3 regions of the Micromonospora sp. CA-111912 genome follow, and region 3 is predicted to be linked to each of the others. Evidence: predicted binding sites of a transcription regulator. Region 3 holds the regulator's gene; each other region holds the start of a gene.
The links. Region 3 encodes HrcA, which represses chaperone genes, less so after heat shock. Its sites were predicted from a motif close to GGTTNGCACNCTCNNNNNGAGNGTGCNAACC; they were not measured.
Positions count from the first base shown of each region.

Region 1 (10,208 bases), 590 kb from region 3:
CCCCGGCGGGACGCTCGGCGTGGTCTGGGGCATCGACCTGGGGCTGCTCTTCACCACGCAGAAGACCGTGTCCCTGATCTGGCTCGCGCTGGCGGCCGTCCTGCTGGTCGATCCGGCCTCGGCGCCGCTCCTCCTCTTCTGCGTCGTGCTCGTCGCGAGCCTGCTGGTCTCGCTCTGGAGCATGTCCAAGCACGCCGACCTACCGGAAAGGAGGAGTCGGAAATGGGTGGTTCGGGCGAGACGGGCCTCGGGCGCGACGATCCTGGCCGTGGCGCTGTCCCTCGTCGTGGCGGTGGTCCAGGCATGACGCCGATGCTGGAGCCGGACCCGACCAAGGGGCAGGTGGTGGTCACCCGGTTCACCTGCCGCACCCTGCCCAAGGTCCTGCTCATCCTGCTGATGCACCTGCGGCTCAAGCGGCACGTCCGCCGGCAGGCGAAGGGCTACCTCGGCATCAAGGTGTTGGTCGACTGGCGGCAGCGGGTGGTGCTGAGCATCTCGCTGTGGCGGGACCTGGACAGCGTCTACTCGATGGGCGGGATCCCGCGGCACGTCGGGGCCTCCCGGGCGCCGGGCAGGTTCGGCATCACCACCACCTGCGGCGTCTTCTGCTACGCCGGCGGGTGGACGCGGGTCATGTTCGGCGGAGCGGCCAGGGCCGAGTCGCCGCTGCACCCAGCCACCCCAGTCGTCGATCCGGCGGCGCGACGGACCGCCGCCACGACGGGATGAGGAAAGGGCCGGAATGAGCTATCTGACCATGTTCGTGACCGTGCTGCTCGCGGGAGTGATCGTTCTTCTCTTCGCCATGGCCGGCGAGCTGTACGCGCGGAGCGGCGGCTTGGAAGGCTCGCCGGACTCCGCCGCTGGCGGCACCGGGGTCCGGCCGCTCGAACAGGCCCGGTTCGGCGAGCGCCCGAGCGGTTGGCCCGCTCCGCTGGCCGGCTTCGGCAGCGGCGGGCCACGCCTGGTGCTGGTCCTCAGCACGCGCTGCGCGAGCTGCGACGACGTGGCCGCGCAGCTCGCCGGCCAGCCCGATCCAGACGACCTCGGCGTCATCGTGACGACCGCCCACCGCGACGAAGCAATGGAGTTCATCGACCGCCATGGAATCGGCCGACTGCCCCACCACATAGACGAAGGCGGCGACTGGGTCGCCACCCAATTCGGCGTCAAGATCAGCCCTTCCGCTCTGGTGATCAAAGAGGGACGGCTGGTTTCCGCATTGTTGTTCACCGATGTCGTGGCAGTCCGTGCCGCGGTACAGGCAGCTAAGGAGGCTGTATGAGCGACGACGAACGCGAGGCACCCCGGTCCCGCGGCGGCGGGTCCCGGCGGGGGTTCCTCGCCAAGCTGGGCGCGGTGGGCCTGGTCACCTCGGGCGCCGTCTTCGCCCGGTCGACTCCCGCGATGGCGGCCAACTACCAGTGCTGCAGCCTGGTCTTCGTCCCGCCGAACGTCAGTTTCAGCAACTGCCGCGCGGCCACGAACTACACCTGGTCGTGCACCACCTCCGGCGGCTTCCTCTGGTGCCAGTGCTGCGAGAAGAAGTCCGGCAACACGACCGTGGGGTCGGCCGCCTCCTGCCAGTACGGCTGACGGGCCCCGGCCTCGCCCGTCGCGGCTGGGCCGTCGCACCCATCGGTAACCCCGCAAACTGCTACCGCTAAGAGGAAAGGGGTCCTGTAGTGAAACTACCCATCGACCGCGGCCTCGTCGTCGTGGACGACGAGGCCGACGGCACGCAGACCGTCCACATCTGCGCGGACGTCCGCAACGGTGAGCCCGTCGAGGTCTTCGCCACGCACACCCGGGCCGGCCGGGTGAGCATCCAGGAGGGCGTGGCGTTGACCCGACGCGGTCACCGCAGCTTCTCCACGCAGATCCTTGAGGTCTTCGACGAGGAGGGTGTGGTCAACATCCAGCGGGTCAGCACCCGCCGCTGACCAGACGGCCGCCGGGTGGGCCGACGTCGGCCCACCCGGCGGTTCCCGTTTTCCGCGGCGGGCCGACGGCCCACTGCCGGCGCGTGGGCGGTGGGGTCAGTGGGCGGCGATCGGGGCCGTCGCGGCATCGGTGAGGGCGATCAGGTCGGCCGGGGCCAGCTCGACCTGGAGGCCGCGCCGGCCGGCCGAGACGTAGACGGTCTCGTGGCCGAGGGCGGAGGCGTCCAGCACCGTGGGCAGGCGCTTGCGCTGGCCGATCGGGCTGATCCCGCCGCGCACGTAGCCGGTGGCCCGCTCGGCGACCGCCCGGTCCGCCATCGTCGCCCGCTTGCCGCCGAGCGCGGCGGCCAGCGCCTTGAGGTCCAGCTCGCCGGTCACCGGCACCACCGCCACGGCGAGCGCGCCGTCGACCTCGGTGACCAGCGACTTGAACACCCGCTCCGGGGGTACGCCCAGGGCCGCCGCGACGAGCGCGCCGTAGTCCGGCGCGTCCGGCGAGACGTCGTACGGGTGGGTGCTGTGCCGGATCTTCCGCCTGTTCAGCAGCGCCGTCGCCGGAGTGCCCTGTCCCGCCATGCCCGACAAGCTAACCCGGCGTTGCCCGGCGGGCCACCGGAAACGGCGGATCGGCGCCGCGGCAGGCGATCCGGGTCAGCCCACCGGCCGACACAGCAGCACGGTGGGTGCGCCGGCGACCCGGGTCAGCACCAGGCTCGCCGCCTCCGGGCCGGCCAGCCGCAGGTCCCGCCGCAGCTTCTCCGGCTCCAGCGCCGAGCCGCGCTTGAGGATCTCGACCCGGCCCACCCGGCGCTCGCGCAGCAGGGCGCGCAGCCGCTTCAACGAGAACGGCAGCACGTCGGTGATCTCCAGGCAGCGGGCGAACGGCGTCGCACCCGGCGCGTCGGCGTACAGGTAGGCGATGCTCGGGTCGGCGAGCGTGGCGCCCAGGACGTCGGCCAGCTCCGCGACCAGGTGGGCGCGGACCACCGCCGGGTCGGGGTCGTGGACGTACCGGCGGACCGGGCCGACCGTGGCCTCGACCGCGCCGGAGCCGGTGAGCTGGTGGTGGGCGACCGGCGCGGCGGCGACGGTGGGGGCCGGCTCCCGCAGCAGGGTGGCGCGGCGGGGGACCTCGGCGAGCCGGCCGCACCACAGGGCGGCCTCGACCAGGTCACCGGCCACGCTCACCCACTCGGCCTCGGCTCCGGCCGGGATCAGCGCGTGGTCGAGGCCGGGGGCCACCTTGACCACGGTGTGCGGCACCCGTTCGGCCAGGCCGGTGACGAAGTCCCACGGCGGCGAGTAGGCGTTCGGGTCGAAGATCCGCCGCCCGGTGCCGGCCCTGCGCCGTGCCGGGTCGCAGAAAACCGCGTCGACCCGGTCCACGTCGAACGCCGTGGCGTCGCCGCACTCCACGGTGAACGCGTCGGCCAGCCCGGCGGCCTCGGCGTTCGCGGCGGCCATCTCGGCGGTCACCGGGTCGGCCTCCACCCCGTACACCCGGATGCCGGCGCGGGCGGCGGCGAGCGCGTCGGCCCCGAGGCCGCAGCCCAGGTCGGCGAGGGTGCGCACCCCGGCCGCGCGCAGCCGGTCGGCCCGTCGGTCGGCAACCACCCGGCGGGTGGCCTGCTCCAGCCCGGGGCGGGTGAGGAACATGCCGGCGGCCTCCGGCCCGAACTTGCCGACCGCCCGGCGGCGCAGCTCCGCCTGGGTCAGCGCCGCCGCCGCGAGCCCGGCCGGGATTCCGGCAGAGCGGAGCGCGCCCGCCGCGGCCAGCGGGTCGCCGCCGGCCCTCTCGGTCGCCGCGTCGAGCGCGGCCGACCCCTCGGGGGTACGCAGGGCGGCGAACTGGTCGAGATCCACCCGCCCATTGTCCCGGGCCCCGGCCGGGCTGTTCGGCTGCGGGCCATCAGGGGTCCGCCCGGCGGCCGGACGGTGGTGTCAGCGGGCGGGAGCGGCGGCGATGGGGACCACCGACGGTTGGGAGCCGAGCACGGTGTGGCGAGGTGTCGTCGGCGTGTCGCGGTTACGAGTGGCGGAACTTGTGGCGACACGACGGGTGGCGCGCTGGCACTCTCCTTGACGGAGTGCTAGCCACGGCCTAACCTGCGATTAGCACTCTCCCATCGAGGGTGCCAGCTTCCGGGCCCGTGCCCGGGCGCTGAACGCCAGGCGGACCGGCACCCGCGACGACGGCCCCGCCCGGTGGCATGTGGCAGATTGACGCTGGTCGGCCCCGTCGGCCAGCAACGAAACCAATACCCCAGGAGGGTATGCCCGTGACTACCGCGACCAAGGTTGCGATCAAGCCGCTCGAGGACCGGATCCTGGTCCAGGCGAACGAGGCTGAGACCACCACGGCGTCGGGCATCGTGATCCCCGACACCGCCAAGGAGAAGCCGCAGGAGGGCACTGTCCTCGCTGTCGGCCCGGGCCGGATCGACGACAAGGGCAACCGGATCCCGGTTGACGTCGCCGTCGGCGACACCGTCATCTACTCGAAGTACGGCGGCACCGAGATCAAGTACGCCGGCGAGGAGTACCTGGTGCTCTCCGCCCGCGACGTTCTCGCGGTCATCGAGAAGTAGGCAACCGATCAGTGTCACTGCCCCGGTCCGGTTCGCCGGGCCGGGGCAGTGCCGCTTCGAAGGGACATTAATGGCGAAGATCCTTAGCTTTTCGGATGACGCCCGGCACCTGCTGGAACACGGTGTCAACGCCCTCGCGGACGTGGTCAAGGTCACTCTCGGCCCGCGCGGGCGCAACGTCGTCCTGGACAAGAAGTTCGGTGTGCCCACGATCACCAACGACGGCGTGACCATCGCCAAGGAGATCGAGCTCACCAACCCGTACGAGAACCTCGGCGCGCAGTTGGTCAAGGAGGTGGCGACCAAGACCAACGACGTCGCCGGCGACGGGACCACCACCGCGACCGTGCTGGCCCAGGCGATGGTCCGCGAGGGCCTGCGCAACGTGACCGCCGGCACCAACCCGGCCGGCCTCAAGCGCGGCATCGACGTGGCCGCCAACAAGGTCTCCGAGGCCCTGCTCGAACGGGCCGTCGAGGTCGCCAGCAAGGAGTCGATCGCGCACGTGGCGACGATCTCCGCGCAGGACGCCACGATCGGCGAGCTGATCGCCGAGGCGATGGAGCGGGTCGGCCGCGACGGTGTCATCACCGTCGAGGAGGGCTCCACCCTCGCCACCGAGCTGGACGTGACCGAGGGTCTCCAGTTCGACAAGGGCTTCATCTCGCCGAACTTCGTCACCGACGTGGAGGGGCAGGAGGCGGTCCTGGAGGACCCGTACATCCTGATCACCACGCAGAAGATCTCGGCGATCGAGGAGCTGCTGCCGCTGCTGGAGAAGGTCCTCCAGAACAGCAAGCCGCTGCTGATCATCGCCGAGGACGTCGAGGGCCAGGCCCTGTCCACCCTGGTGGTCAACTCGATCCGCAAGACCCTCAAGGTCTGCGCGGTGAAGGCCCCCGGATTCGGCGACCGCCGCAAGGCGATGCTTCAGGACATGGCGATCCTCACCGGCGCCGAGCTGGTCGCCCCGGAGCTGGGCTACAAGCTGGACCAGGTCGGCCTGGAGGTGCTCGGCACCGCCCGGCGCGTCGTGGTCGACAAGGAGAACACCACCGTCGTCGACGGTGGCGGGCAGTCCAGCGAGGTCGCCGACCGGGTCGCCCAGATCCGCAAGGAGATCGAGGCCTCGGACTCCGAGTGGGACCGGGAGAAGCTGGCGGAGCGGCTGGCGAAGCTCTCCGGCGGCATCGCGGTCATCAAGGTGGGCGCGGCGACCGAGGTCGAGATGAAGGAGCGCAAGCACCGCATCGAGGACGCGATCGCCGCGACCAAGGCCGCTGTCGAGGAGGGCACGGTGCCCGGTGGTGGTGCCGCCCTCGCGCAGATCCGGTCGGTTCTCGACGACGGCCTCGGCCTGACCGGCGAGGAGAAGATCGGCGTCTCGATCGTGCGCAAGGCGCTGGTCGAGCCGCTGCGCTGGATCGCGCAGAACGCCGGCCACGACGGCTACGTCGTGGTGCAGAAGGTCGCCGACCAGGAGTGGGGCACCGGCCTCAACGCCGCCACCGGCGAGTACGTCGACATGGTGAAGGCCGGCATCATCGACCCGGTGAAGGTGACCCGCAGCGCGGTCTCCAACGCCGCTTCGATCGCCGGCCTGCTGCTCACCACCGAGAGCCTGGTGGTGGAGAAGCCGGAGAAGGCCGAGCCGGCCGCCGGGGGCCACGGCCACTCGCACGGCCACGGCCACCAGCACGGCCCGGGCTTCTGACCGACGCCGTACGACACCGCGCAGGGCACGCCTTCACCCCGACGGCGTGCCCTGCCGCCCTTCCTGCCCCCTGATGGTGGCGGGCGCGCGCCGGGAGGCCCGTTACCCGATCGTGGGCGTGTCGAAGGGTGGCGGCGGGCCGAGGTAGGCGACCTCCGGCGCCAGCAGCACCGCCCACGCGGGCCGGAACGCCGGTGCCCGGCGGTCCAGCTCCGGCTGGAGGTGGCTGCGCCAGGGCCCGTGCCCGTCGGGCAGCCAACCGGGCCACGAGTCGTAGCGTCGTTCGAGGGTGAAACCGCCGGCGGTCGTCTCCAGCCGTAGGAAGATCCACTGCCCGTGCGCCGGGTCGGCCTCGGCCGCCCGGAGCCGGCGGACCAGGTCACCAGCCTGGCGGAAGGCCGCCCAGCCGTCCTCGCCCGGGCGGTTGGCCGGGGGAGACTCGCCCGGGTGCTGGCTGAGCGCGGTGTCGGTGACCTGCATGAGCAGCGAGCAGCGGCCGTCGCCGGCCGGGGCCCGGCCGCGTGCCCAGTCGACGAGCTCGGTCAGCTCGGGGGTGGGTGCCGGGGCCGGGCGGGGCGCCTCCGTGGCCCGCCGCATCGCCGTCCAGACCAGCCGGTCGTGCTGGTCGTCGCTGAGCACCCGGACCCGCCGGGGCGGAGCCCCTGCCGCCGCCGCCACCGCCGGTGGTCTCCCGCCCGGGGCCAGCCCGGCCCGGGCCGCCACCGCCAGGCCGGCGGGTACGTCGACCGGGCCGGGCCGGAGCCGGCCGAGCAGCCCGTCCAGCGCGCCCGCGTCGAGGGCGCGGTCGGCAGCGGCGGCGAGCAACCGGCCGGCGGCCTCCGCCACCTCGGCCCGCTCCGTCGCCTCGTCCGCAGGCTGGTATCCGCCCCACTCGAAGACCACCTCGCCCAGCTCCCGCCGGGCCCGGTCGTCGTCAAGCACCGCCCCGGCAGTCGCCCGCAGCCCGTCGGGCAGCAGCGGCTCCGGGTACGGCACCCGGGACCAGCCGCCGTCGTACCAGTAGGCGTAGCCGAGTTGGTCGGCCTCGGCATGCCGGATCAGCTCCGGCCAGGGCAGCCAGGCGGGGGCCCCGGCGAGCAGGTCGAGCGGCGGGCTGACGTCGACGGTGTCGCTGTACTCGTGGTCGTAGCCGAAGAGCACCGCCCGACCGCCCTCGACACGCACCAGCCGCGCCCAGTTGCCCCCGTGGTCGTCGTGGTGGGCGCCGCCCGCGTCGCACCAGTAGACGTCGTCGTGGCCGAGGGTGGCGAGCGCCGAGGCGAGCGCGCCCCACCGCGCCCAGAGCGTGTCCGGATCCGCGATGTCGATCAGCATCCGAGGATCCTGGCAGAACGGTGGGACATCCGCCTGGCCGGGACGTGACAACGACGCCGCGCCCCGGGCGGCCGGGGCGCGGCGTCGGCGTGCGGTGGGCGCGGTCGTCAGGCGACGCTGCGCTGGGCGGACATCGCGGACTTGTGCGGGCGGCCGAGGCGGGACTCCAGGCGGGCCACGTCGACGCGGCTGTGCCGGCGGTCGGCCAGGTCCTCCCAGCCGACCGCGAGCAGCCGCAGCCGCTCCGCCTCGCTGAAGCCGCCCCAGACGCCGTACGGCTCACGGACGGACAGCGCGTGCGCGGCGCACTCGGCGCGTACGGGGCAGGCCCGGCAGACCGCCTTGGCGCCGGACTCGCGGCGCAGACGGGAGGAGCCGCGCTCCCCGTCCGGGTGGAAGAACTGGGCGCTGTCGCGGCCCCGGCAGGCACCGAGCCGCTGCCAGTCCCAGAGGTCGACGATGGGTCCGGGCAGCCTGCGTACGTTCGACATCAGCACCCCTCCTCCCGCGGCACCGCGGAGACTCTCAGTTGACCGGATGTCCGGGCGGCGGCCGCGCTGGCGCACCGATTTCCGGCTCGGGCTTCCGGTACCCCGGCTCGCGCGGGCTCACACTTCTGTGATCGAAAACCTCGGACATTGCGCGGCTTATGCCCCATCTGTCGGAAAAGTTCGGAGGATTGCTGGGAACGCCCACCCGACCACACCCCGCCGTGGTCTGCTTCGGGTCGGAGAGGAGACCACAGTGCGTACTGTTCTCGTGTGCGTTCGGACGCCGCTCGCCGCGCAGCAGCTGAACTCCGCGGCGGCTCGGCTCGGACTGTCCGCCGCCGTCCGTACCGCCGTCTCCGATCCCGAGGTGATGTTGCGGCTGGCGGAGGGCCCGCCCGACGTGGTGCTCGCCGACACGACGCTCACCCGGCCGGACAGCGCCGGCTTCGTGCGTCGGGTGCTGGCCCGCGCCCCGCAGGCCGCGGTGCTGCTGCTCGGGGCCGAGGAGTCCGACGCGGCTGCGGCCAGCATCGGCGCCGGGGCCCGGGGCCTGATCCAGGGCACCGACCACGACCTGACCAGCGCGGTGGCCAAGGCCCTGCTGCTGCTCTCCGCGCCGGGCCGGGCGACCCGGCACCGGGTGGCCGACCCGGCCCGGGACGCCGCGGCCGTCGGCGGCCAGAAGCGCCCCGCCCCGGCCGGCCGCGCCCCGAACAATCCAGGCCCGGCCTGGTCGGCGGCCCAGGATGGGCCGGGCGGTGTGCCGTCGGTGGTGCCCGTGCAGCGGGGCGACGACGAGCCGGAGCCGGCCGGCGGCGAGACCGAGGAGCCGGCGAACCCCCGGCGGGCCGCCCCGGCCAGGGGCGCCCGGGGGGCGGTCGGCCTGACCGAGCGGGAGCTCCAGGTGCTGCTCGGGATGGCCGAGGGCAAGAGCAACGCCGAGATCGGCCGGGAGTTGTTCGTCTCGGAGGACACCGTCAAGACGCACGCCCGCCGGCTGTTCCGCAAGCTCGGCGCCCGCGACCGCGCGCACGCGGTGGCCGCCGGCTTCCGCGCCGGCCTGGTCGCCTGAGCGCGCCGTCGGGCCCGCTGCCCGGCCGGGCTCGGTCCCGCAGGTCACGCCCGGTGCGACCCGGCCTGGTGCGACGCCGTGCTGTCCGGACAAGCGCCGCGAGCCGCTACCCGTACGTCAACAACGCGCAGGACCCGCGGGGCAGCTCAGTTGCCCGGCTCGGTGTCGTCCTCGGTGCCCTCGGTCAGGGTGTCGTGCACGCCGTCGGCGTAGCCGCGCGCGTAATCCCAGGTGACGTAGTGGTCCGGGTCCGGGTCGTAGGCCGGCTCGTGCACCCGGGGCCGGCCGGAGCTGAGCAGGTGACGCAGGTTGCCCCGGAGCAGGTCCCAGTCGAAGTAGTGCGGCTCCCGGCAGTCCTCGCACTCGATCACCAGCCCACGCACCCCGACGGGGGCCAGCAGGGCCTGGTAGATCTCCAGGTCGGCGAGGTCCTCAAGCACGTCCTGCCGCTCGACCTCGGTCAGGGGGTCGAGTGCGGCGTCGCCGTCCGGGTCGTGCAGCTCCGCCGCCGGATCGGCCGGGTCGCCGTTGAACGGGTCGATGGGCTCGTCGTGCACCCCCTCACCGTAGACCCCGCGACCACGTGCCGCCCGCCCCCGTCCGCCCGGTCACCCGGCGTCGGGGCTGACGGGGGCGGCCGTCACGCAGCGTCGACGACCGGGCCGGCTCGGGCGGGGTCGGCCCGGGCCGATGGGTACGATGGCACCGACGTGTCAGCTACCCGGCGTGCGCCGGATGCCCGCGCGCGCCGCCTCGCTGAAGCCCCGCGCCCGACCAGCTCAGGAGAGCCTTTCGTGGACAATTCGCCCAGCATCGATCTTCCGACCGACGCCGACCGCGGCGAGCTGGGCGGCCACCTGCCGGAGCTGCCCGCCGGCTCGGCCCGCGTGGTCCCGCTCGGCCTCACCTTCGACGACGTGCTGCTCCAGCCGGGCGAGTCGGACGTGGTGCCCAGCCGGGTCAACACCCGCACCCGGCTGACCCGCAACGTCGAGCTGGCCGTCCCGCTGCTGTCCAGCGCGATGGACACGGTCACCGAGGCGCGGATGGCGATCGCGATGG
Region 1 is NZ_CP192007.1:6,325,355-6,335,562, reverse strand. Features, by position in the region: gene ACQPZO_RS26670 (hypothetical protein) at 1-307, shown strand, start outside; gene ACQPZO_RS26665 (hypothetical protein) at 304-732, shown strand; gene ACQPZO_RS26660 (hypothetical protein) at 746-1,288, shown strand; gene ACQPZO_RS26655 (hypothetical protein) at 1,285-1,599, shown strand; gene ACQPZO_RS26650 (hypothetical protein) at 1,689-1,946, shown strand; gene ybaK (Cys-tRNA(Pro) deacylase) at 2,043-2,522, opposite strand; gene ACQPZO_RS26640 (THUMP-like domain-containing protein) at 2,598-3,809, opposite strand; gene groES (co-chaperone GroES) at 4,220-4,534, shown strand; gene groL (chaperonin GroEL) at 4,605-6,248, shown strand; gene ACQPZO_RS26625 (hypothetical protein) at 6,351-7,583, opposite strand; gene ACQPZO_RS26620 (WhiB family transcriptional regulator) at 7,691-8,074, opposite strand; gene ACQPZO_RS26615 (response regulator transcription factor) at 8,328-9,146, shown strand; gene ACQPZO_RS26610 (DUF5319 domain-containing protein) at 9,293-9,703, opposite strand; gene guaB (IMP dehydrogenase) at 9,941-10,208, shown strand, end outside.
Region 1: a site for HrcA is predicted at 4,057-4,087, ahead of groES (co-chaperone GroES). Genes of this name have one in related genera too.

Region 2 (10,208 bases), 910 kb from region 3:
CGGAATCCGCCGGGACAGTCCCGGGTGCCGGGACGGTCGGGGGACCGGGCACGTCCGGACGGCTTGCCCCGGTGCCGCCGGCCGCCGGCGGGAACGGGACGCTGACGCTGCTGGCGGTGGCCGCCGGGGTGGCGACCGTGCTGCCCTGGGCCTGGCTCGGGGCGCTCGGGGGGCTGCTGGAGACCGTCCTCGCGGCGGTCGCCGCCGCGGCGGTCGGCGTCCTCGCCGGGGCGCTGCTCGACGCCCGGTTCTGGGCGCACTTCGCGGTCGGCCGTCCGCCCCGGCCGGCCCGGCTGGTGCTGGTCGGTGGCCTGGTCGCCGGGGTGACGCTGCTGCTCGTCGCCGCCGGGTCCGGGCAGTCCGGGGCGCAACTGCCCGCCCTGCTGACCCTGCCACCGCTGGGCTTCGTGCTGGCTGCCCTCCAGGCCCCCGCCGCCCGTGCGGGCGGGTCCGCCGGGCCCGGCCCGACGCGCTGGCTCGTCGGGCTCGGCGTTCTCGGGCCGCTGGCCTTCGTCGACCCGGAGGAGAACACCCTCGTCCTGGCGGCCACTCGCGACGTGCCGTTCTGGGTGGCGGCCACCGCCGCCGCCGGGCTCGCGGTGGCCGCGGTGCTGTCCGTCGCGTACGGCGTGCTGCTGGCCCGTCCGCGCGGTCGGACGCCCAGCCGGCCGGTGGCGGCGGCGACCGCCGTGGTCCTGCTCGCCGGGGCGGCGGCGGTGTACCTCGGGCCCGGCCGCCCCGGCCTGCACGGCGAGCGGCTGCTGGTGGTGCTGCGCGAGCAGGCCGACCTGAGCGGGATCCCGGCCGGCGCACCGGGCCGGGGAGGCCGGGACGCCCGGGCCGGGGAGGTCTACCGGCGGCTCGTCGCCACGGCCGAGCGCACCCAGCCCGACCTGCGCCGCGACCTGGCCCGGCTGCGGCTCGACCCGACGCCGTACTACCTGGTCAACGCGATCGAGGTGGACGGCGGTCCGGCCGTGCGGGCCTGGCTGTCCGGCCGGCCGGAGGTGGCCCGGGTGCTGGTCAGCCAGCGGCTGCGCCCGCTGCCGGCCGCCGCGCCGACCAGCCGGGGCGACGCGCCCGCGCCGGCCGGGCCGGCCTGGAACGTGTCCCTGATCGGCGCGGACCGGGTCTGGGCCGGGCTGGGGGTGACCGGCGCCGGCGTGGTGGTGGGCAGCTCCGACTCCGGGGTGGACGGCCGGCACCCGGCGCTGGCCGCCGGCTTCCGGGGCGGCGACGACTCCTGGTACGACCCGTGGGACCACACGACGGCGCCGACCGACCAGGGCGGGCACGGCACGCACACGGCGGGCAGCGCGGTGGGGCGCGGTGGCATCGGGGTGGCCCCGGGTGCCAGCTGGGTCGGCTGCGTGAACCTGGACCGCAACCTCGGCAGCCCGGCCCGCTACCTCGACTGCCTCCAGTTCATGCTGGCCCCGTTCCCGACCGGCGGCGACCCGTTCACCGACGGGCGGCCCGAGCGGGCCCCACAGGTGCTGACGAACTCGTGGGGCTGCCCGCCGATCGAGGGCTGCGACCCGGCGGCGCTGCGGCCGGCGACGGCGGCACTGGACGCGGCCGGCATCTTCGTCGTCGCGGCGGCCGGCAACACCGGGCCGCGCTGCGGGTCGATCGAGGACCCCCCGGCGCCGTACCCGGACGTGCTCACGGTCGGGGCGGTGGACCGGGACCGGAAGGTCGCCTCCTTCTCCAGCCGGGGGCCGGTGCCCGGCGGGAGCAAGCCGGACCTGGTCGCCCCGGGCGTCGGGGTGCTCTCCGCGATGCCGGGTGGCACGTACGCCACGCTGGACGGCACCTCGATGGCGGCCCCGCAGGTGGCCGGGGTGGTGGCGCTGATGTGGTCGGCGAACCCGGCGCTGGTGGGCGACCTGGACCGGACCCGGCGGATCCTGCGGGACACCGCCACCCCGGCCGACGCGACGTACCGTTCCCGCAACCCGGCGGACGCCTGCGGCGGCGACGCGAACATCACCGGCGCCGGCCTCGTCGACGCGTACGCGGCCGTCCGCGCCGCCCGCGCCGGATGACCCGCGGGGGCCTCGTCGACGCCCACGGCGCGGGAGGTGCGGCTGGGCGCCGGCAGGTGCGGCGGGGCGGTCGGTGATCTAGGGTCGGCGACCATGGACGTGCAGATCACCCTGGCCGAGCTGACCCCCGGCGCGCTGCCCGCCGTGGTGGACCTGTGCCGGCACGCGCTGGACCTGCCGGAGGACGCGGCCGAGGCGGCGGCCGTGGTGGACACCCTGCACACCCGCGCCGGGGCGGACCGGACGGTGCTGGGGCTGGGCGCGTACCACGGGACGGAACTGGTCGGCGCGCTGATCGCCTCGCTCTCCGACGGGGAGCCCCCGGTCGGGCACGTCGACCTGGTGGCGGTGGCCCCCGAGCGACGGCGTCGGGGCGTGGGGCGGGCCCTGCTGGACCGGGCCGAGCGCGATCTCGCCGGGCGGGGCGCGACCGAGGTGCTGCTGGCCGGCAACCCGCCGTACTACGCCTGGCCGGGGATCGACGTGCGGTACACCCCGGCGGTCTGCGCCGCGCTGGCGCTGGGCTACGCCCAGGACCGCACGGCGTGGAACATGACGGCCGACCTGTCGTACGACGAATCGCCCGCGCTGCGGACGACGGAGCCGGCGGAGCGGCGGCTGGCCGAGCGGGGCGTCACGGTGCGGCGCGCGGAGCCGGCGGACCTGCCGGCGCTGGCCGCGTTCGCCCGGTCCACCTTCGGCGGCGCGTGGGACAGCGAGCTGGCCGGTTCGCTGGGACGCCCCGGCGCCGGGGCACACCTGGCGGAACGGGCCGGCACGGTTCTCGGCTTCGCCGCCTGGGGCTCGTCCCGGCCGAGCTGGTTCGGCCCCATGGGCACCGATCCGGAGGCGGAGGGCACGGGGATCGGCGGGGTGCTGCTGCGCCGGTGCCTGCGCGACCAGCGGGCCGAGGGGGTGGAATCCGCCCAGATCGGCTGGGTGGGCCCGGTGTCCTTCTACTCGGGCAGCGCGGGGGCCCGGATCGAGCGCGTCTTCTTCCTGTACCGCAAGGCGCTGCCGGCCGCCGGATGAGCGGGGAAGCCCGGGCCGCCGCCCGGGCCGCCGAGTGCTGCGTGGCAGGCCGTTCCATCGAGTACTGCGTGGCAGGCCGGGCGGCCGGGTGCGTGGCAGGCCGGGCGGCGAAACGGGCAAGGGCCTGTATAGCGCCGTTCGGCCGCGTCGGCCATCGACGGCCCCTACCGTCTGGGTAGAGGAGGCGGTCATGGCCACGGACGACGAACAGACCGACGACGCGCAGCGGGCCACCTGGGTGCCGGTCGAGGAGATCCCGGGCCAGTTGCCGTTCGACCGGCTGGACTACGGCGACGCCGAGCAGCTCGCGGAGATGACGGAGGACGACGCGCTCCCGGCCGAGGAGCCGGTGGTCCTGGTGGACGAGCCGATCCGCATCCACCCGCCGTACGACCGGACCCGGAAGCGACGCAACCAGCGACCCCTACCGACGTGACCGGCGGGCCGGCAGACGACGGAAGGGGCGGGCCGTGTCAGCGGCCCGCCCCTTCGGCGTTCGGTGGAGCTGGACTCAGAAGTCCATGTCCCCGCCACCCGGGCCAGCCGGGGCAGCCGAGGCCTTCTCCGGCTTGTCCGCGACGACGGCCTCGGTGGTGAGGAAGAGCGCCGCGATGGAGGCGGCGTTCTGCAGCGCCGACCGGGTGACCTTGGCCGGGTCGATGATGCCCGCGGCCAGCAGGTCCACGTACTCGCCGCTGGCGGCGTTGAGGCCGTGGCCCGGGTCGAGGTTGCGGACGCGCTCGACGACCACGCCACCCTCAAGGCCGGCGTTGACGGCGATCTGCCGCAACGGGGCGTCCAGCGCGATCTTGACGATCTGCGCGCCGGTCGCCTCGTCGCCGGTCAGGTCCAGCTTCTCGAAGGCGGTCTTGCCGGCCTGCACCAGCGCGACGCCACCACCCGGGACGATGCCCTCCTCGACGGCCGCCTTCGCGTTGCGAACGGCGTCCTCGATGCGGTGCTTGCGCTCCTTGAGCTCGACCTCGGTGGCCGCGCCGACCTTGATCACCGCAACACCGCCGGCCAGCTTGGCCAGGCGCTCCTGCAGCTTCTCGCGGTCGTAGTCGGAGTCGCTCTTGTCGATCTCGGCCCGGATCTGGTTGACCCGACCCTGGATCTGCTCGGCGTCGCCGGCACCGTCGACGATGGTGGTCTCGTCCTTGGTCACCACGACCTTGCGGGCGCGGCCCAGCATGTCGAGGCCGACGGCGTCCAGCTTGAGACCGACCTCCTCGCTGATGACCTGGCCACCGGTGAGGATGGCGATGTCAGCCAGCATGGCCTTGCGGCGGTCACCGAAGCCCGGCGCCTTGACGGCGACCGACTTGAAGGTGCCACGGACCTTGTTGACCACGAGGGTGGCCAGGGCCTCGCCCTCGATGTCCTCGGCGATGATCAGCAGCGACTTGCCCGACTGCATGACCTTCTCCAGGATCGGGAGCAGGTCCTTCACCGAGGCGATCTTGCTGTTGACGATGAGGAGGTACGGGTCGTCGAAGACGGCCTCCATACGCTCCGGGTCGGTCATGAAGTACGCGGAGATGTAGCCCTTGTCGAAGCGCATGCCCTCGGTGAGCTCAAGCTCCAGGCCGAAGGTGTTGCTCTCCTCGACGGTGATGACACCTTCCTTGCCAACCTTGTCCATCGCCTCGGCGATGATCTCGCCGACGGTGCTGTCACCGGCGGAGATGGAGGCGGTGGAGGCGATCTGCTCCTTGGTCTCGACGTCCTTGGCGAGCTTGGACAGCTCCTCCGAGACGCTGGCCACGGCGGCCTCGATGCCCCGCTTCAGGGCCATCGGGTTGGCGCCGGCGGCCACGTTGCGCAGGCCCTCACGGACCAGGGCCTGGGCCAGGACGGTCGCCGTCGTCGTGCCGTCACCGGCAACGTCGTCGGTCTTCTTCGCGACCTCCTTGACCAGCTCAGCGCCGATCTTCTCGTAGGGGTCCTCGAGCTCGATCTCCTTGGCGATGCTCACACCATCGTTGGTGATGGTGGGGGCACCCCACTTCTTCTCGAGCACCACGTTGCGGCCCTTGGGGCCGAGGGTCACCTTCACGGCGTCGGCGAGCTGGTTCATGCCCCGCTCGAGGCCACGGCGAGCCTCTTCGTCAAACGCGATCATCTTGGCCATACGGCGTTGTCCTCCTGGACACTCACGGGCCACCCGAGTGTGTGTCCCGGATGGGCCGCCTGGTGTACGCACCTTGGGACGTCGCCACCTGGCGACGACGACGTCTCCTCGGCCGGGCCGGATAGCCCGCGACGACCGGCCTTGCGCCACCCGGCGGTTGCCCGCCGGGAGCCCGTGGCCCCACCGTCCCGACCATTGGCACTCACGGTATGCGAGTGCCAATGACTTGTTTAGCACTCTGCCTTGCCGAGTGCAAGCACGATGCCGGGTCCCGACCCGGTTCGCGAGCCCTGACCAGCGCTGTCCGGCCGCCGACTCGGCCAAGTTCACCCACTTGCCGACGGCGGTCACCGGACCACCGCACGCCGGGCACCCTTGCCCGGGTACTGACGACCGGGACGGTCAGGTGAGCCGAGACGGTCAGGTGAGCCGGGACATCCGGGACCGCGTACGTGGAGTCTCCCGGCCCCGCTGCGTCAGCCGGCGGGCCGGCCAGGGGCCCGGCCTGCGGGCGGGCGAATTGGCGGACCCGGGTCGGCGGGGCGGGGCAGAATCGGCGACGCGGGACTGGCGCGGGCAGGATCGGTGGTGCCGCACTCGAAGGGCGAGACCGGGCCGAACCGGCTCCACGCGCCCCCGTCACGGACAGGCAGAAGCTCGAGGCAGCCGTCGGGCTGCGGGCCCGGCATGGGACGCCGGGCGGCATGGGACGCCGGGCGGCATGAGGCACCGGCGGCGGGGCCGCAGGCGGCCGGGACCCGAGGTACAGGCGTGCCGCCAGCAGCAACGTGGGCGTCGCCAGGGCTCGACTGGGCTTCCGGCCGGGGTGGGGGCACCCAGCGGCGCGGCGCAGCACGCCGGCGCACCGAAGAGTCAGCCCCGCGTCGAGACCCGGCCCCGCGTCGCCGTCCCGCCCCTGGGGCCACCGCATCCGGCTAAACGCACCCGGCCACGGCATCCGGCTGACCCATCCGGCGGGGTGCCCGTCGTCGCGGTCGCGGGCGGGTCGGCCCGGGCCCGCCAGCCGCGGGCCCCGGACCTGGTCGGGGGTCAGGCGACGACGCGGACCCGCTCGGCCTGTGGCCCCTTCTGCCCCTGGGCGATCTCGAACTCCACCCGCTGTCCGTCGTCCAGCGCCTTGTAGCCGTCCATCTCGATCGCGGAGAAGTGGACGAAGACGTCCTGCCCCCCGTCGACGGCGATGAAGCCGTAGCCCTTTTCGGAGTTGAACCACTTCACGGTGCCCTGTGCCACGGTGCACTTCCTCACGTCGCGCGGCCTGCCGAACCGGCGGGACGCCGGCGCGAACCGGCGGCCCCGGACCACCGGCTCCGGGGTCGGACGACGACCCCGAATTCAGTGACCAAAATCGCACGGTACACGAGCCGTCACGCAGGCGCACGACCGCAAATCAGGCTATACCGGACCGACCTCGACCCGGAGACGCATAGGCGGGCGTCACTGCGGTAAGCATGCGGGATGACAGCAGGTCCCCGCCCGTCGGCCGCCGGGCGTCCCGCGCCGGACAGGAGGGTCGCCCCGGCCACGCGGGCGGCCGTCGTCCACCGGGTGACCCCGTGGGACGCGGCCCGGATGCGCGCGCTGCGGCTGGAGATGCTCGCCGACGCCCCGCTGGCCTTCCTGGAGACCCTGGCGGACGCCGCCGCCCGCCCGCACGCCGACTACGCGGCCCGGATCGCCTCGGTCGCCGTCGGCCGGCACACCGCGCAGTTCGTCGCCGACCCGGGCACCGACCGCCCCGGCGGCCCCGCCGGCCGGCTCCTGGGGCACGCCGGCGGCACCGTCGCCCCGGACGAGCCGGGCCTGACCATCGTGTACGCCGTCTACGTCACCCCGCAGCGGCGGGGCACCGGCCTGCTCGCGGAGCTGATCGACGCGGTGGCCGGCTGGTCCCGCGAGTGCGGCCGGCCGGAGCTGATGCTGGAGGTGGTGGTCGGCAACGACCGCGCCTACCGGGCGTATCAGAGGCTGGGCTTCGTCGACACGGGCGTCCGGGTCCCCCACCCGGTGATTCCGGCCCTGCGCGAGCTCCAGATGCGCCGCCCCGCCTGAGCGCCCCGGCGCTTGAGTTTGGCGTGCCCAGGGGCCCGCCCGACGCCCGCGCGCCGAGAGGGCCCCTGGGCGCCTCGTCAGGCGGGGCGGCGGCTCTGCACGACGCGGAACCGGTTCGCCACGTACGCGCCGTCGGTCAGGGCCGCGTTGGCGGCCGGGTTGGCGCCGCTGCCGTGGAAGTCGGAGAACGCCGCCGACTGGTTCACGAACACGCCCCCGGTCAGGTTGCACGACAGGTGCACCCCGGTGTCGACCGCAGCCGCCTCGGCGGCGTCCAGCACCGCCTCGTCGGTGGAGTAGACGGCCGCGGTCAGCGCACCCTTCTCCCCCACCGTGGAGCGCAGGATCTCCAGGCCGTGCGCGGTGGAGTCGGTCGCGATGACGAACGAGATCGGCCCGAACCACTCCCGCGAGTACGTCCCGGTGTCGCCGGCCGCCAGCTTCACGATCGTCGGGGTGCGGACCACCGCGCCGGGGAATGACGGGTGCTCGACGGCCCGCGACTCCAGCACGGCCTCGCCGACCTTGGTGACCTCGTCGAGGCGCTCCAGCACCCCGTCGTTGACGATCGCCCCGGTCAGCTCGACGCCCCGGGCCGGGTCGGCGGTGATCTTGCCGACTGCCGCAGCGATCCCGGCGGCCACCTCGTCGAAGCTCCTGTGCCCCTGGTCGGTGGCGATGCCACCCGACGGGATCAGGATGTTCTGCGAGGTGGTGCACATCTGGCCGCTGTAGAGGGTCAGCGTGAAGCCCAGGTTGCGGCACATCCCGGCGAAGTCGTCGGTGGAGTCGATCACCACCGTGTTCAGGCCGGCCTTCTCGGTGTAGACCGCCGCCTGCCGGGCGTTGGCCTCCAGCCAGTCGCCGTACTCGGTGGAGCCGGTGAAGTCGACGATCTTCACGGCCGGGTGCAGGGCGAGCGTCGAGGCGAGCTTCTCGCCGGGGGCCTCGGGGGCGAGCAGCACCAGGTTCGGGTCGAAGCCGGCCTCGGCGAGCACCTCCCGGGCGTAGCGCACGGTGATGGCCAACGGCAGCACCGCGCGCGGGTGCGGCTTGACCACCACCGGGTTGCCGGTGACCAGCGAGGCGAACAGCCCCGGGTACGAGTTCCAGGTCGGGAAGGTGTTGCAGCCGATGACCAGGGCCACCCCGCGCGGCACCACGTGGAACGTCTTGGTCATCCGCAGCGGGTCGCCCTTGCCTGCGGGCTTCTCCCAGCCGGCCGTCCCCGGGAGCCGCGTCATCTCCGCGTACGCGTAGGCGATCGCCTCCAGCGCCCGGTCCAGCGCGTGCGTCCCGCCGGCCTGGAAGGCCATCACGAACGCCTGTCCGCTGGTGAACTGCACCGCGTTGGCCAGCTCGAAGACGTGCTTGTGCAACCGGTCGAGGATCTCCAGGCAGACCCCCGCCCGGGCCTGCGGGCCGGCGTCGCGCCAGGCCGGCAGCGCGGCGGAGGCGGCGGCGACCAGTTCGTCGGCGCCGGCGTGCGGGTAACGGACGTTCAGCTCCAGCCCGAACGGGCTCGCCTCGGTGGCCACCCGGTCGCCGACGCCCGGCTGGTCGAGCGGGAAGTCGCCGTTCAGGTACGCCTCGAAGGCTGCCTTGCCGTCGGCGGCGGCGGTCTCGCCGTACACCCGGGGGCTGGGTGATTCCGGGTAGGCGGACCAGTACCCACGCTCCGCGATCGCGGTCAGCGCACGGTTGAGGGTGTCGGCGTGCCTGTCGTGCAGGGGATGCGGGGTCTCCGTCATGCCCGCCATCATGCCCCAGCGGCGAACCGGACAGTAGGGGCCGGCGACCGCCGCCGGCGTGCCGGGACGCCGACCGGGCCGGCGCGGCGCTGAACAGCCGGGCGGTCGCACGGTGGCCCGGTCAGATGGTGAGCTGCCAGTCGGTCCAGGCGTCGACGGGACGGAAGCCGAGCCGCTCGTTGATGGCGATCATGTGCCCGTTGGCTGCCGCGTTGAACGTGTCCACGAAGCGCAGCTCCGGCTCGTGGGCCAGGCCGTACCGCAGGTTCTCCACCTTCGTCAGCAGCCCGAGCCGGTGCCCCCGGTGCGCCGGGTCGACGATGGTGATCTGCTGGAACGCGTGCCACGACGCGCTGGGGCCGACGTCGAGCAGCGTCCAGGCGACCAGCCGGCCGGACGCCACGTGCACCGCCCCGTGGTGGTAGCGGCGGCGGCCCCGGGCGTCGAGCGCCCGCTCGGTGCCACGTATCCGCTCGACGTCGACCCGCTCCGGCTCCCACTCCAGGTCCCCCAGCGGGGCGTCGGTCATCAGCCGGCCGTCGAGGTGGGCCACGTCGGCGACGTACTCCTCGGGGGCGGCCCCTTGCCAGCGGACGGTGCGGTAGCCGGCGGCGCGGGGCCGCGCGTCGGCGAGCAGGGCGTCGAGCACGGCCTGGTCGAGCCGGGCCGCGTCGAGCCGGCGGCGGACCTCGGCGAGCACCGGTCGCCCGCCCACCACGGCGGCGAACGCTCCGCCGGCCCCGGCACGTTCCGGCCCGTCGGGCAGGGCCGCGACGGCCATCCCGACCACCCGTTTGCGCCCCCGCTCGCGCAGCACCCGCAGGCCGTGCTCGTGCAGCGCCCGGCCGACCCCGTGCCGGCGGTGCGACGGGTCCACGAACAGGTCCACGTTGGCGTTGTCGGTGTTGTCGAGCTGCGGCAGGTCCAGGGCGAGGTAGCCGGCCGGCACGCCGTCGCGGCGGGCGAGCGCCCAGACCGGCGCCCCGCCCGGCATCGGGTGGCGGAGCCCGGCCTCCAACCGCCGCCGGCACAGCGGCGGGAAGTCGGGGACGTCCGCCGCGTCGGCCGCCGCCCTGATCCGGTACGCCGCGTCGACCGCACTCTGGTCGGCCGGGTCGATCGGCGTGATCGTGATGCCCATGGGCTGAGGGTGACCCGGGAAAGACGATC
Region 2 is NZ_CP192007.1:6,646,592-6,656,799, forward strand. Features, by position in the region: gene ACQPZO_RS28280 (S8 family serine peptidase) at 1-2,048, shown strand, start outside; gene ACQPZO_RS28285 (GNAT family N-acetyltransferase) at 2,142-3,080, shown strand; gene ACQPZO_RS28290 (hypothetical protein) at 3,271-3,516, shown strand; gene groL (chaperonin GroEL) at 3,592-5,214, opposite strand; gene ACQPZO_RS28300 (cold-shock protein) at 6,265-6,468, opposite strand; gene ACQPZO_RS28305 (GNAT family N-acetyltransferase) at 6,694-7,287, shown strand; gene paaN (phenylacetic acid degradation protein PaaN) at 7,365-9,038, opposite strand; gene ACQPZO_RS28315 (N-acetyltransferase family protein) at 9,160-10,179, opposite strand.
Region 2: a site for HrcA is predicted at 5,408-5,438, ahead of groL (chaperonin GroEL). Genes of this name have one in related genera too.

Region 3 (10,208 bases):
GCGAGCCGGACCAGCCGGCGTACGGGGCGAGCAAGGCGGGGCTGAACGCGCTCGGCCAGTCCCTCGCGGTGGCCCTCGCCCCGTACGGCATCGCGGTGGCCACGGTGGCCCCCGGCTTCGTGGAGACGGACATGACCACGGAGCACCTGGCCGGCGAGCGGGGCGCGGCGATCCGCGCCCAGAGCCCGTTCAACCGGGTGGCCCGCCCCGACGAGATCGCCGCGGCGATCCACTGGCTGACCAGCCCGGAGGCGGAGTGGACCTCCGGCACCATCCTCGACCTCAACGGCGCCAGCCACCTCCGCACCTAACCCACCCCCCGGGCCCCTCTATCCCGCGATCTTGCACATGAGGCCCCAGCATATCGGGCATTTCGCCCATTCTCGGGGCCCCAACTGCAAGATCGACGGGAGGGGTGGGCGGGGGTGGGGTGGGGGTGGGGGTGGGTTGGGTTACCAGCGGGGGAGGCGGGTGGAGAGGACCGCGAGGGCGGCCACGCCGGCCGTGGAGGTGCGCAGGACCGACGGGCCCAGGCGGACCGGGCGGGCGCCGGCGGCGGCGAAGGTGGCCAGCTCGGGCTCGGCGATGCCGCCCTCCGGGCCGACGACCAGCACGATCTCGCCCGCATCGGGCAGCTCCACGGTGGTCAGCCGGTCGTCGGCCTCCTCGTGCAGGACGAACGCGGCGGTGGACCCGGCGATCCGCCGGGCCACGGCGGCGGTGGACTCGTCGGGGGACCCGGCCAACACCGGCAGCCACGCCCGGCGGGCCTGCTTCGCCGCCTCCCGGGCGGTGGCCGCCCACTTCTCCCGCGCCCGTACGCCCCGGTCGCCGCGCCACTGCACCACCGAGCGGGACGCCCCCCAGGGGACGATCTCGTCCACCCCGACCTCGGTCATCGCCTGCACGGCCAGCTCGCCCCGGTCGCCCTTGGCGATGCCCTGCACCACCACGAGCCGGGGCACGGACGCGTCGACGTACCCCCGGGAGGTGATGTCGAGCTCCAGGCTGCCCCGGCCGACGGCGGTGACCACGGCGGACGCGGTGCCGCCCCGGCCGTCGGCGAGCAGCAGTTCCTCGCCCACCCGCAGCCGCTGCACGGTGGCGGCGTGATGCCCCTCGGGGCCGTCCAGGGTGAGCTGGGCAGCGATGGGCAGCGACTCGACCAGGAACAGCGGCGCGGACACGACGATCAGGTTAGCCGCCCCGGCGGGAACCGGGGCGGCGAGGCCGGAGGACCGGGGTCAGGGGTGCCCGTTGAACGCGTCGCGCATCCGGGAGAAGAAGCCGCCCTGCTTGGACAGCTCGGCGACCTCCTCGCCCCGGGTCTTGGCGAAGTCGCGGAGCATCTTCTCCTGGTCGGCGTCGAGCTTGGTCGGGGTCCGCACGTCGAGGTGGACGTAGAGGTCGCCACGGCCGGTGCCGCGCAGGTGCGGCACGCCCCGGGCGCGCAGCCGCAGGGTGCTGCCCGGCTGGGTGCCGGCCTTGACGTCGACCGTCTCCTCGCTGTCCAGCGTCTTGATGGTCAGCCGGGTGCCGAGCGCGGCGGCGGTCATCGGGACGGTCACCCGGCAGTGCAGGTCGTCGCCCTTGCGGGAGTAGACGTCGTGCGTGCGCTCGTGGATCTCCACGTACAGGTCGCCGGCGGTGCCGCCGCCCGGGCCGACCTCGCCCTGCTGGGCCAGCCGGATCCGCATGCCGTCCTCGACCCCGGCCGGGATCTTCACGGTCAGCGAGCGGCGGGTACGCACCCGCCCGTCGCCGGCGCAGGTCGGGCAGGGGTGCGGGATCGTGGTGCCGTACCCCTGGCAGACCGTGCACGGCCGGGCGGAGACCACCTGGCCGAGGAACGTGCGCTGCACCGACTGGACCTCGCCCCGGCCGCCGCACGCCTCGCAGGTGGCCAGGTGGGTGCCGGCGGCGGTGCCCGCGCCGGAGCAGGTGGTGCAGAGCACGGCGGTGTCGACGGTGATCGGCGCCTCGACGCCGAACGCCGTCTCGTGCAGGTCCAGCTCCAGCCGCAGGATCGCGTCGGCCCCCGGCCGGGTACGCGGGCGGGGCCCGCGCGCGCCGCCGGCCGCACCGCCGAAGAAGGCGTCCATGATGTCCTGGAAGCCGACGAACGGGCCGGCCCCGCCGGGCCCGCCCGGGCCGGCGCCCCCGCCGCCCGGGGCCAGCGGGTCACCGCCCAGGTCGACGATCTGCCGTTTCCGGTCGTCCGAGAGGACCTCGTACGCGGCGTTGATGTCCTTGAACTTCTCCTGTGCCTCCGGGTCCGGATTCACGTCCGGGTGGAACTGCCGCGCCAGCTTGCGGTAGGCGCGCTTGATCTCGTCGTCGGAGGCTTCCCGGCTCACGCCGAGGATGCCGTAGTAGTCCCTGGCCACTAGCGTTCCCGTGTCCTCATGTTCGTCTCGCGTTGCGCCGGTCGGCGGCCGGAGCCGGCCGTCGGCCCTGACTGGTCAGTTCTGGGCCAGCAGCTCGCCCACGTAGCGTGCCACGGCTCGCACCGTGGCGATGGTGCCGGGGTAGTCCATCCGGGTGGGGCCGAGCACGCCCAGGCCGCCGAGCGCGGCCGCCCCCGGCCCGTACCCGGTGCTCACCACCGAGGCGGCGCGCAGGTTGTCGATCTCGTTCTCGTCGCCGATCAGCACCCGGGTGGTGGTCGACTCGGCCTCGCCGATGAGTTTGAGCATCACCACCTCCTCCTCCAGGGCCTCCAGGATCGGCCGCAGCGAACCCTGGAAGTCCAGCAGGCCACCCCGGGTGAGGTTGGCGGTGCCGGCCAGCGCGATGCGTTCCTCGTGCCGCTCGACCAGCGTCTCCAGCAGCACCGTGGACAGCGTGGTCATGGCCGGACGCAGGTGCGCCGCCGACTCCTCGACCAGGGCCTGCACCAGTGGCGGGGTCTCCGACAGCCGGCTGCCGACCAGCTTCTCGTTGACCAGCCGGCGCAGGTCGGTGACGACGTCGGCGGGGACCGGCGCGGGCAGCTCGACCAGCCGCTGCTCGACCCGCCCCGTGTCGGCGATCATCACCAGCATCAGCCGGGTGGTGGAGATCGGCACCAGCTCCAGGTGCCGCACCGAGGACCGGGCGAGCGACGGGTACTGCACCACGGCGACCTGCCGGGTGAGCTGGGCCAGCAGCCGGACCGTGCGGTGCACCACGTCGTCGAGGTCGACCGCGCCGACCAGGAAGCGCTCGATGGCCCGGCGCTCGGCCGGGCTGAGCGGCTTGACCCGGGAAAGCCGGTCGACGAACAGCCGGTAGCCCCGGTCGGTGGGAACCCGCCCGGCGCTGGTGTGCGGCTGCCGGATGTACCCCTCCTCCTCCAGCACCGCCATGTCGTTGCGGACGGTCGCCGGGGAGACGCCGAGCTGGTGGCGCTCGACCAGGGCCTTGCTGCCGACCGGCTCCTGAGTGGCGACGTAGTCCTCGACGATGGCGCGGAGCACGGCGAGCTTGCGGTCGTCGAGACCCACTCCCCTTACCTCCTGTCGCACGTCGGTGCCCGTCGTCGCGGCGACGCCCCGGACCTGCCCGCCGGCTGGCGGAGCCTGGCACTCGACTGTAATGAGTGCCAGTCTACGTCGGCTGCCCCACCGTCGGTAAGATCACAGACTGGACCGTCGGCCCGGCCGCGGCACCCGTGCGACAGGGCGGGACGCCGGCCCCGCTGCCGGTCATCCCCTCGTACCTGACCAGTGTCGCTCCGGTGCCCACTTGTCGGCAGCCCCTACCGTGACGTGCATGACTGAACCACCTCGCCCTCCCGGATCAGGCGATCCGGGCGACTACCCGCCGTCGGCACCGTACGGCTCGTCGGCGGACGAGCCGCCCACCGCACCACTTTCCGGGGCTCCCGGGGTGGGCGGCTATCCCCCGCCCGGTGGCTATCCCCCGCCCGGTGGCTATCCCCCGCCCGGTGACTATCCACCACCCACCGGCGACCAGCCACCGCCGGGCGGCTACCCGCCGCCCGGCAGCCAGCCCCCGCCGGGTGGCTTCAGCCCGGGCGGCTACCCCCCGGGTGGCGCATACCCCCCGGGTGGCGGATATCCGACCGGCGGGGCGTACCCGGGCCCGACCGGCGGCTACCCGACCAACGACGACAAGACCTGGGCGCTGATCGCGCACTTCGGCGGTCCGCTCGGCGTGGTGGTCGGCGGCAGCCTGCTCGGCTGGGTCGCCCCGCTGATCGCGCTCATGGCCAAGGGCCCGCAGTCGCCGACCGTGCGCGCGCACGCCGTCGCGGCGCTGAACTTCCAGCTCACCTGGGTGGCCGCCCTCCTGGTCAGCTTCGTGCTCGCCGTGGTCACCTGCGGGGTGCTGTTCTTCATCCCGATGCTGGTCGCCCTGGTGCCGATCATCTTCGGCATCATCGGCGGCATCAAGGCCAACGAGGGCACGCTCTACCGCTACCCGATGACCTACAACTTCGTGAAGTGACCCGCATCGGCCGGCCCCCGTCGGGCCGGCCGATGCCGGGCAGCCGGCCCGGCGGACGGGGGCGCGGGCCAGGGCGTCCGATCAGGGCAGCAGGTCGCGCACGACCGCGTCGGCCAACAGCCGGCCACGCAGGGTGAGCACGGCCCGGCCGGCCGCGTACCCGGCCGGGTCGAGCAGCCCACCGGCCACGGCCCGCTCCGCGCCGGCCCGGCCGGGCGCGTCCAGCACGTCCAGCGGCAGGCCGGAGGCGAGCCGCAGGCGCAGCATCACGTCCTCCATGTGCGCCTCGCCGGGCGTGAGCACCTCCCGGGCCAGGCCGGGGGACTCCCCCGCCGCGAGCCGCTTCGCGTACGCGCTCGGGTGCTTGACGTTCCACCAGCGCACCCCGCCGACGTGGCTGTGCGCCCCCGGGCCCAGGCCCCACCAGTCCGCGCCGGCCCAGTAGAGCAGGTTGTGCCGGCACCGCCCGGCCGGCGTGCGGGCCCAGTTGGACACCTCATACCAGGAGAAGCCGGCCGCGCCGAGGGCGGCCTCCGCGGCCAGGTAGCGGTCCGCCGCCACGTCGTCGGAGGGGTACGGCAGCTCGCCGCGCCGCATCCGCGCGGCCAGCCGGGTGCCGTCCTCCACGATCAGGGCGTACGCGCTGACGTGGTCCACCCCGGCGGCGACCACCTGGTCGAGGGACGCCGCGAAGTCCTCGGCGCTCTCCCCCGGCGTGCCGTAGATCAGATCCAGGTTGACGTGGTCGAACCCGGCGTCGCGGGCCTCGGCCGCGGCGGCGGTGGCTCGGCCGGCGCTGTGCCGACGGTCGAGTACCGCCAGCACCCCCGGGGCAGCGGACTGCATGCCCAGCGAGATGCGGGTGTACCCGGCCGCCCGCAGAGTCTTCAGCGACTCCGGCGTGACCGACTCCGGGTTGGCCTCGGTGGTCACCTCGGCGTCGGCGGCCAGCCCCCAGGTGCGGTCGATGCCGTCGAGGATGCGGGCCAGGTGGTCGGCGGGGAGCAGGGTGGGCGTGCCGCCGCCGACGAACACGGTGTCGACCCTCGGCGGCGGGGTGTCGCCGAGCACCCGGCCCGCGAGGGCCAGCTCGGCCAGCACCGTGTCGGCGTACGACTCACGGCCGACCCCGCCGCCCAACTCGTCGGCCGTGTACGTGTTGAAGTCGCAGTAGCCGCACCGGCTGACGCAGAACGGCACGTGCACGTACACGCCGAAGCCGCGTGCGCCGACGGCGCGGGTGGCGGTGGCGGGCAGCGAGCCGTCGACGGGGACGGCTTCGCCTTCTGGAAGGACGCCGGGCATGGCCACTAGTGTGCCCGCATGACCTCCTCCGACGCGCTCGTGCGGGTCACCACGGCCCGCGGGGTGACCACCCTCACCCTGAACAGCCCGCACAATCGCAACGCGCTCTCGACGCCGCTGATGACCGAGCTGCTGGCCGGGCTGTCCGCCGCGGTGGCCGACGACGCGGTCCGGGTGGTCGTGCTCGACCACACCGGCCCGGTGTTCTGCTCCGGCGCCGACTTGAAGGAGACCGCCGCCGCGTACGCCAGCGGCAGCGTCCCGGCGGGGATGCTCGGCGACGTGCTCGCGGCGGTCTGGGAGTGCCCGAAGCCGGTGGTGGCCCGGGTGGCCGGGCCGGCGCGGGCCGGCGGGCTTGGCCTGATCGCGGCGGCCGACCTGGCGGTCTGCGCCCAGGAGGCGACGTTCGCCTTCACCGAGGTGCGGATCGGGGTGGTCCCGGCGGTGATCTCGGCGACCGTGCTTCCCCGGCTGGCCCCCCGGGCCGCCGCCGAGCTGTACCTGACCGGCGACACCTTCGACGGCCGGCGGGCCGCCGAGATCGGCCTGGTCACCACCGCCGTGCCGGCCGACGGGCTGGACGCGGCGGTTCAGCGGGTGTGCGCGTCGCTGGTGCGGGGCGCGCCGCAGGCGCTGGCCGGGGCGAAGGCGCTGCTGCGCCGGCCGCCGGCCGCCGACCTGGCCGCCGAGATCACCGAGCTGGCCGCCGTGTCGACCGGGTACTTCCTCTCCGAGGAGGGGCGCGAGGGGGTGCTGGCGTTCCGGGAGAAGCGGGACGCGAGCTGGGTGCCGACCGCCTGAGGCGTTTCCCGCCCCGGCCGGCGGGAAAGCCGGCCGGCACCGCGCCCGTCGCGCCCGGGCACCGGGCGGGTGGAACACACCACCCCGGGCGGGAAATGTGGTCGACTCGCTACGGAACGGAGCGAACCGGTCGGACTAGCCGGTCAGCGGCGACGGGGACGTACTCTTGGCGGACGCCGTCGAACAGGGGGTGCGGGTGCGAAGTCGGGCAGTCATCGCGGCCGGTGTCGTCGTCGCCGTCATAGCCGCCATCGGGATCTGGCTCGTGGCCCGCCAGGTGGGTGAGCGCCTACGGCTCCCCCTGGCCAGCCGCACCTGTCTCGTGCAGGCGGACGGCCAGGTGCGGCTCGACGCCGACCAGATGGCCAACGCCGCCACCATCGCGGCGATCGGCACCCAGCGGAAGATGCCGGAGCGTGCCGTGGTGGTGGCCCTCGCCACGGCGTACCAGGAGTCCGGGCTGCGCAACCTCGACGGCGGCGACCGCGACTCCGTGGGGCTGTTCCAGCAGCGGCCGAGCCAGGGCTGGGGCACCGGGGAGCAGATCGGCGACCCACGGTACGCGACCAACAAGTTCTACGCCGCGCTCAAGCGGGTGCGCGGCTGGGAGAAGATGCGGGTCACCGATGCGGCGCAGCGGGTGCAGCGCTCGGCCTACCCGGAGGCGTACGAGAAGTGGGCCGACGAGTCGCAGGTGCTGACCCGGGCGCTGCTCGGTCAGGCGACCGGGGCCGTCGCCTGCACCGTGGGGTCGACGCCGGTGATGCGCGGCGAGGCCGCGGCGGCGGCCCTGACCCAGGGCCTGAGCCTCGACTGGGGGCTGCCGAGGACGGTGTCGCTGGCCGAGCTGACCGGGCTCGCCGTGCCGGCCACCGACCAGCGCGACGGCTGGCGGTACGCGCACTGGCTCGTCTCGCACGCCTCCGACCACGGGGTGAAGCGGGTGCGCTTCGGCGGGTTGGAGTGGACCGCCGAGGCCGGCACCTGGGGTCGGGTGGCCGACGCCCCGACTGCCGACCAGCGGGTCGTCGCGGAGGTCTTCGCCGACTCCTGATCGTCCCCGGATCTCCCCACCGACGGTGACCGCGCAATCCGGCATAGAGGGCAACTCCCCCGGGTTGACACCCAATTGTCACCCTCCGCGCCCGGCCGGCTGCCGATCGTCGGGTGACCGCCCGGCCCCAGCCGGGCGCGACGCCACCCCCGATACCGGCGCAGTACCATCGGCTGCCTGGGCCAGAAATGGTTTCCTCATGGGGAGGGGTACTACGCGGTGTTCGATTACGACGGCCGGACCGGCTACGAACCGATCAGCGACACCGATCGCAAGGAGTTCCACGAGCAGGGCTTCCTCCTGCTGCGGAACGTGCTGACGGAGGACCACCGGGCCGCCCTGGAGGAGGCCGTCGACCGCGTCTACGCGGAGGAGAAGGCCAAGGGCAAGACCACCAAGGACGGCACCCTGCACCTGCTGGGCTTCCTTGATCGGGACGAGCTCTTCGGCAACCTGCTCACCCACCCGATCGCCTTCCCGTACATGTGGGGCCTGGCCGGGTGGAACATCTACACCCACCACAACCACCTGGACGTCACCCCGCCGGCGGCGGAGCCGGAGAAGCCGTACTGGGGTTGGCACCAGGACGGGTACCGGCAGAACTCCGACCCGGAGACGATGGACCCGAACCTGCCCCGGCCGATGTTCTCGCTGAAGGTGGCGTACGTGCTCTCCGACCTGTCGGAGACCGGGCGCGGCGCGACCAAGGTCATCCCGGGCAGCCACCTGTGGAACTCGCTGCCCCGGCCGGACGACCTGACGGTGCACAACCCCGACCCGGAGGGCACGGTGGAGATCACCGCCAAGCCGGGCGACGCGTTCATCTTCGACCGCCGCCAGTGGCACTCCCGGTCGACGAACCTCTCCACGATCACCCGCAAGATGCTCTTCGTCGGCTACACCTACCGGTGGATCCGCCCCCTCGACGAGCTGCACATCGACCCCGAGAGCGAGTGGTGGGCCAACCGCACGCCGGTGCAGCGCCAGCTCTGCGGCGAGGGCACCCACACCGCGAACTACTGGGGCATCAACTGGAACGGGTACGTCGACGACGAGATCCCGCTGCGCAAGGAGCTCAAGGAGCGCGGCCAGCTCGACCGCAGCATCCCCTGGCTCCGCTGACGCGATAGGCGAAGGGCCCTCTGTCGGCGCGCGTCGCGCACGGCAGGGGGCCCTTCCGCACGCCCGGCGCGGTCAGGCCCGCCCCGCGTCGAGCCGGCGGCGGGCCTTCTCCCGGACCGACTCCGGCAGCTCGGGAACGTCGAGCAGCCGGGGCAGCAGCTCCGGCTGCAGGGAGCCGGCCCGGAACACCTCGCCGACGGTGACCCCGTGCGCCGGCCGGTCCACCACCTCGACCGGGTCGCCCGCGCTGACCTCACCCTCCCGCAGCACCCGCAGGTACGCCCCGGGCGCGGCCCGCACGGTGAACCGCTTGATCAGGTCGGGCATGCCCCAGAACCCGGCGAACGTGGTGCACGGCGTGCGCGGCTTCGTCACCTGGAGCAGGGCCGAGCCGATCAGCCACCGCTCCCCGATCACCGCCCCGGTCACGTCCACTGCGTACGTGGTCAGGTTCTCGCCGAAGCCACCCTCCCGGACGGCCCGGCCCAGCTCGGCCGCCCACCAGGCGGCGTCCTCCTCGGCGTACGCGTAGACCGCCTGGTCGGGGCCGCCGTGGTGGGCCCGCTCGGCGATGAAGTCCCCATCGACGCCGTCGGCCCGCAGCAGCACCGGCCCGTCGACCGGCCGCTTGTCGATCCCGCTGCGGCCGCTCGCGTCGCCAGCCCACTCCGCCTCGGTCACCACGCCAACGTTAACCGCCACCAGCCTGCCCGTCATGGCGTCAGCCTACGGCCGGGCACCGGCGACCGCCGTCCCCGGGGCGGTGGAGGCCTCGCCGTCGGGCGACGGGCAGGGTCCCCTCCGGACGTTCACGCGCCCGGCCGGCCCCTGCCCGCACCTCAGCCCTTGACGGCGCCCGCCACCAGGCCGGAGACCATCCGGCGCTGCACCAGCAGGAAGAAGATGATCACCGGAAGGGTGAACAGCGTCGAGGCGGCCATCACCGGCCCCCACGCGGTGTCGTCCCGGCCGAAGAAGAACGTCATCGCCACCGGCAGGGTGTACCGGTCCTGATCGTTGATGAACGTCAGCGCGAAGATCAGCTCGTTCCAGGCGGTGATGAAGGAGAAGATGCTGGTCGCCACCAGGCCGGGCGCGACCAGTGGGAACAGGATGCGGCGGAAGATCTGCACCCGGCTCGCCCCGTCGATCGCCGCGGCCTCCTCGAGTTCCTTGGGCACCGCGGCCACGAAGCCGCGCAGCATCCAGACCGCGAACGGCAGCGAGAAGCCGAGGTAGGTGAGGATCAGGCTGGGCAGGGTGTTGTAGAGGCCCAGCCGCTGGATCATCAGGAACAGCGGGATGACCAGCGCCTCCAGCGGGATCATCTGCACCACCAGCAGCATGATCAGGAAGCTGGTCCGCAGCTTGAACCGGAACCGGGCCACCGCGGTCGCCGCGAGCAGCGCGACCAGGCTGCTGAGCACCACGGTCGAGACCGCCACCAGGACGCTGTTGAGGAAGAAGTCCCCGA
Region 3 is NZ_CP192007.1:5,732,811-5,743,018, forward strand. Features, by position in the region: gene ACQPZO_RS23850 (SDR family NAD(P)-dependent oxidoreductase) at 1-311, shown strand, start outside; gene ACQPZO_RS23855 (16S rRNA (uracil(1498)-N(3))-methyltransferase) at 453-1,187, opposite strand; gene dnaJ (molecular chaperone DnaJ) at 1,245-2,387, opposite strand; gene hrcA (heat-inducible transcriptional repressor HrcA) at 2,463-3,485, opposite strand; gene ACQPZO_RS23870 (DUF4870 domain-containing protein) at 3,754-4,452, shown strand; gene hemW (radical SAM family heme chaperone HemW) at 4,534-5,757, opposite strand; gene ACQPZO_RS23880 (enoyl-CoA hydratase family protein) at 5,776-6,558, shown strand; gene ACQPZO_RS23885 (hypothetical protein) at 6,749-7,612, shown strand; gene ACQPZO_RS23890 (phytanoyl-CoA dioxygenase family protein) at 7,832-8,734, shown strand; gene ACQPZO_RS23895 (MOSC domain-containing protein) at 8,807-9,451, opposite strand; gene ACQPZO_RS23900 (carbohydrate ABC transporter permease) at 9,574-10,208, opposite strand, start outside.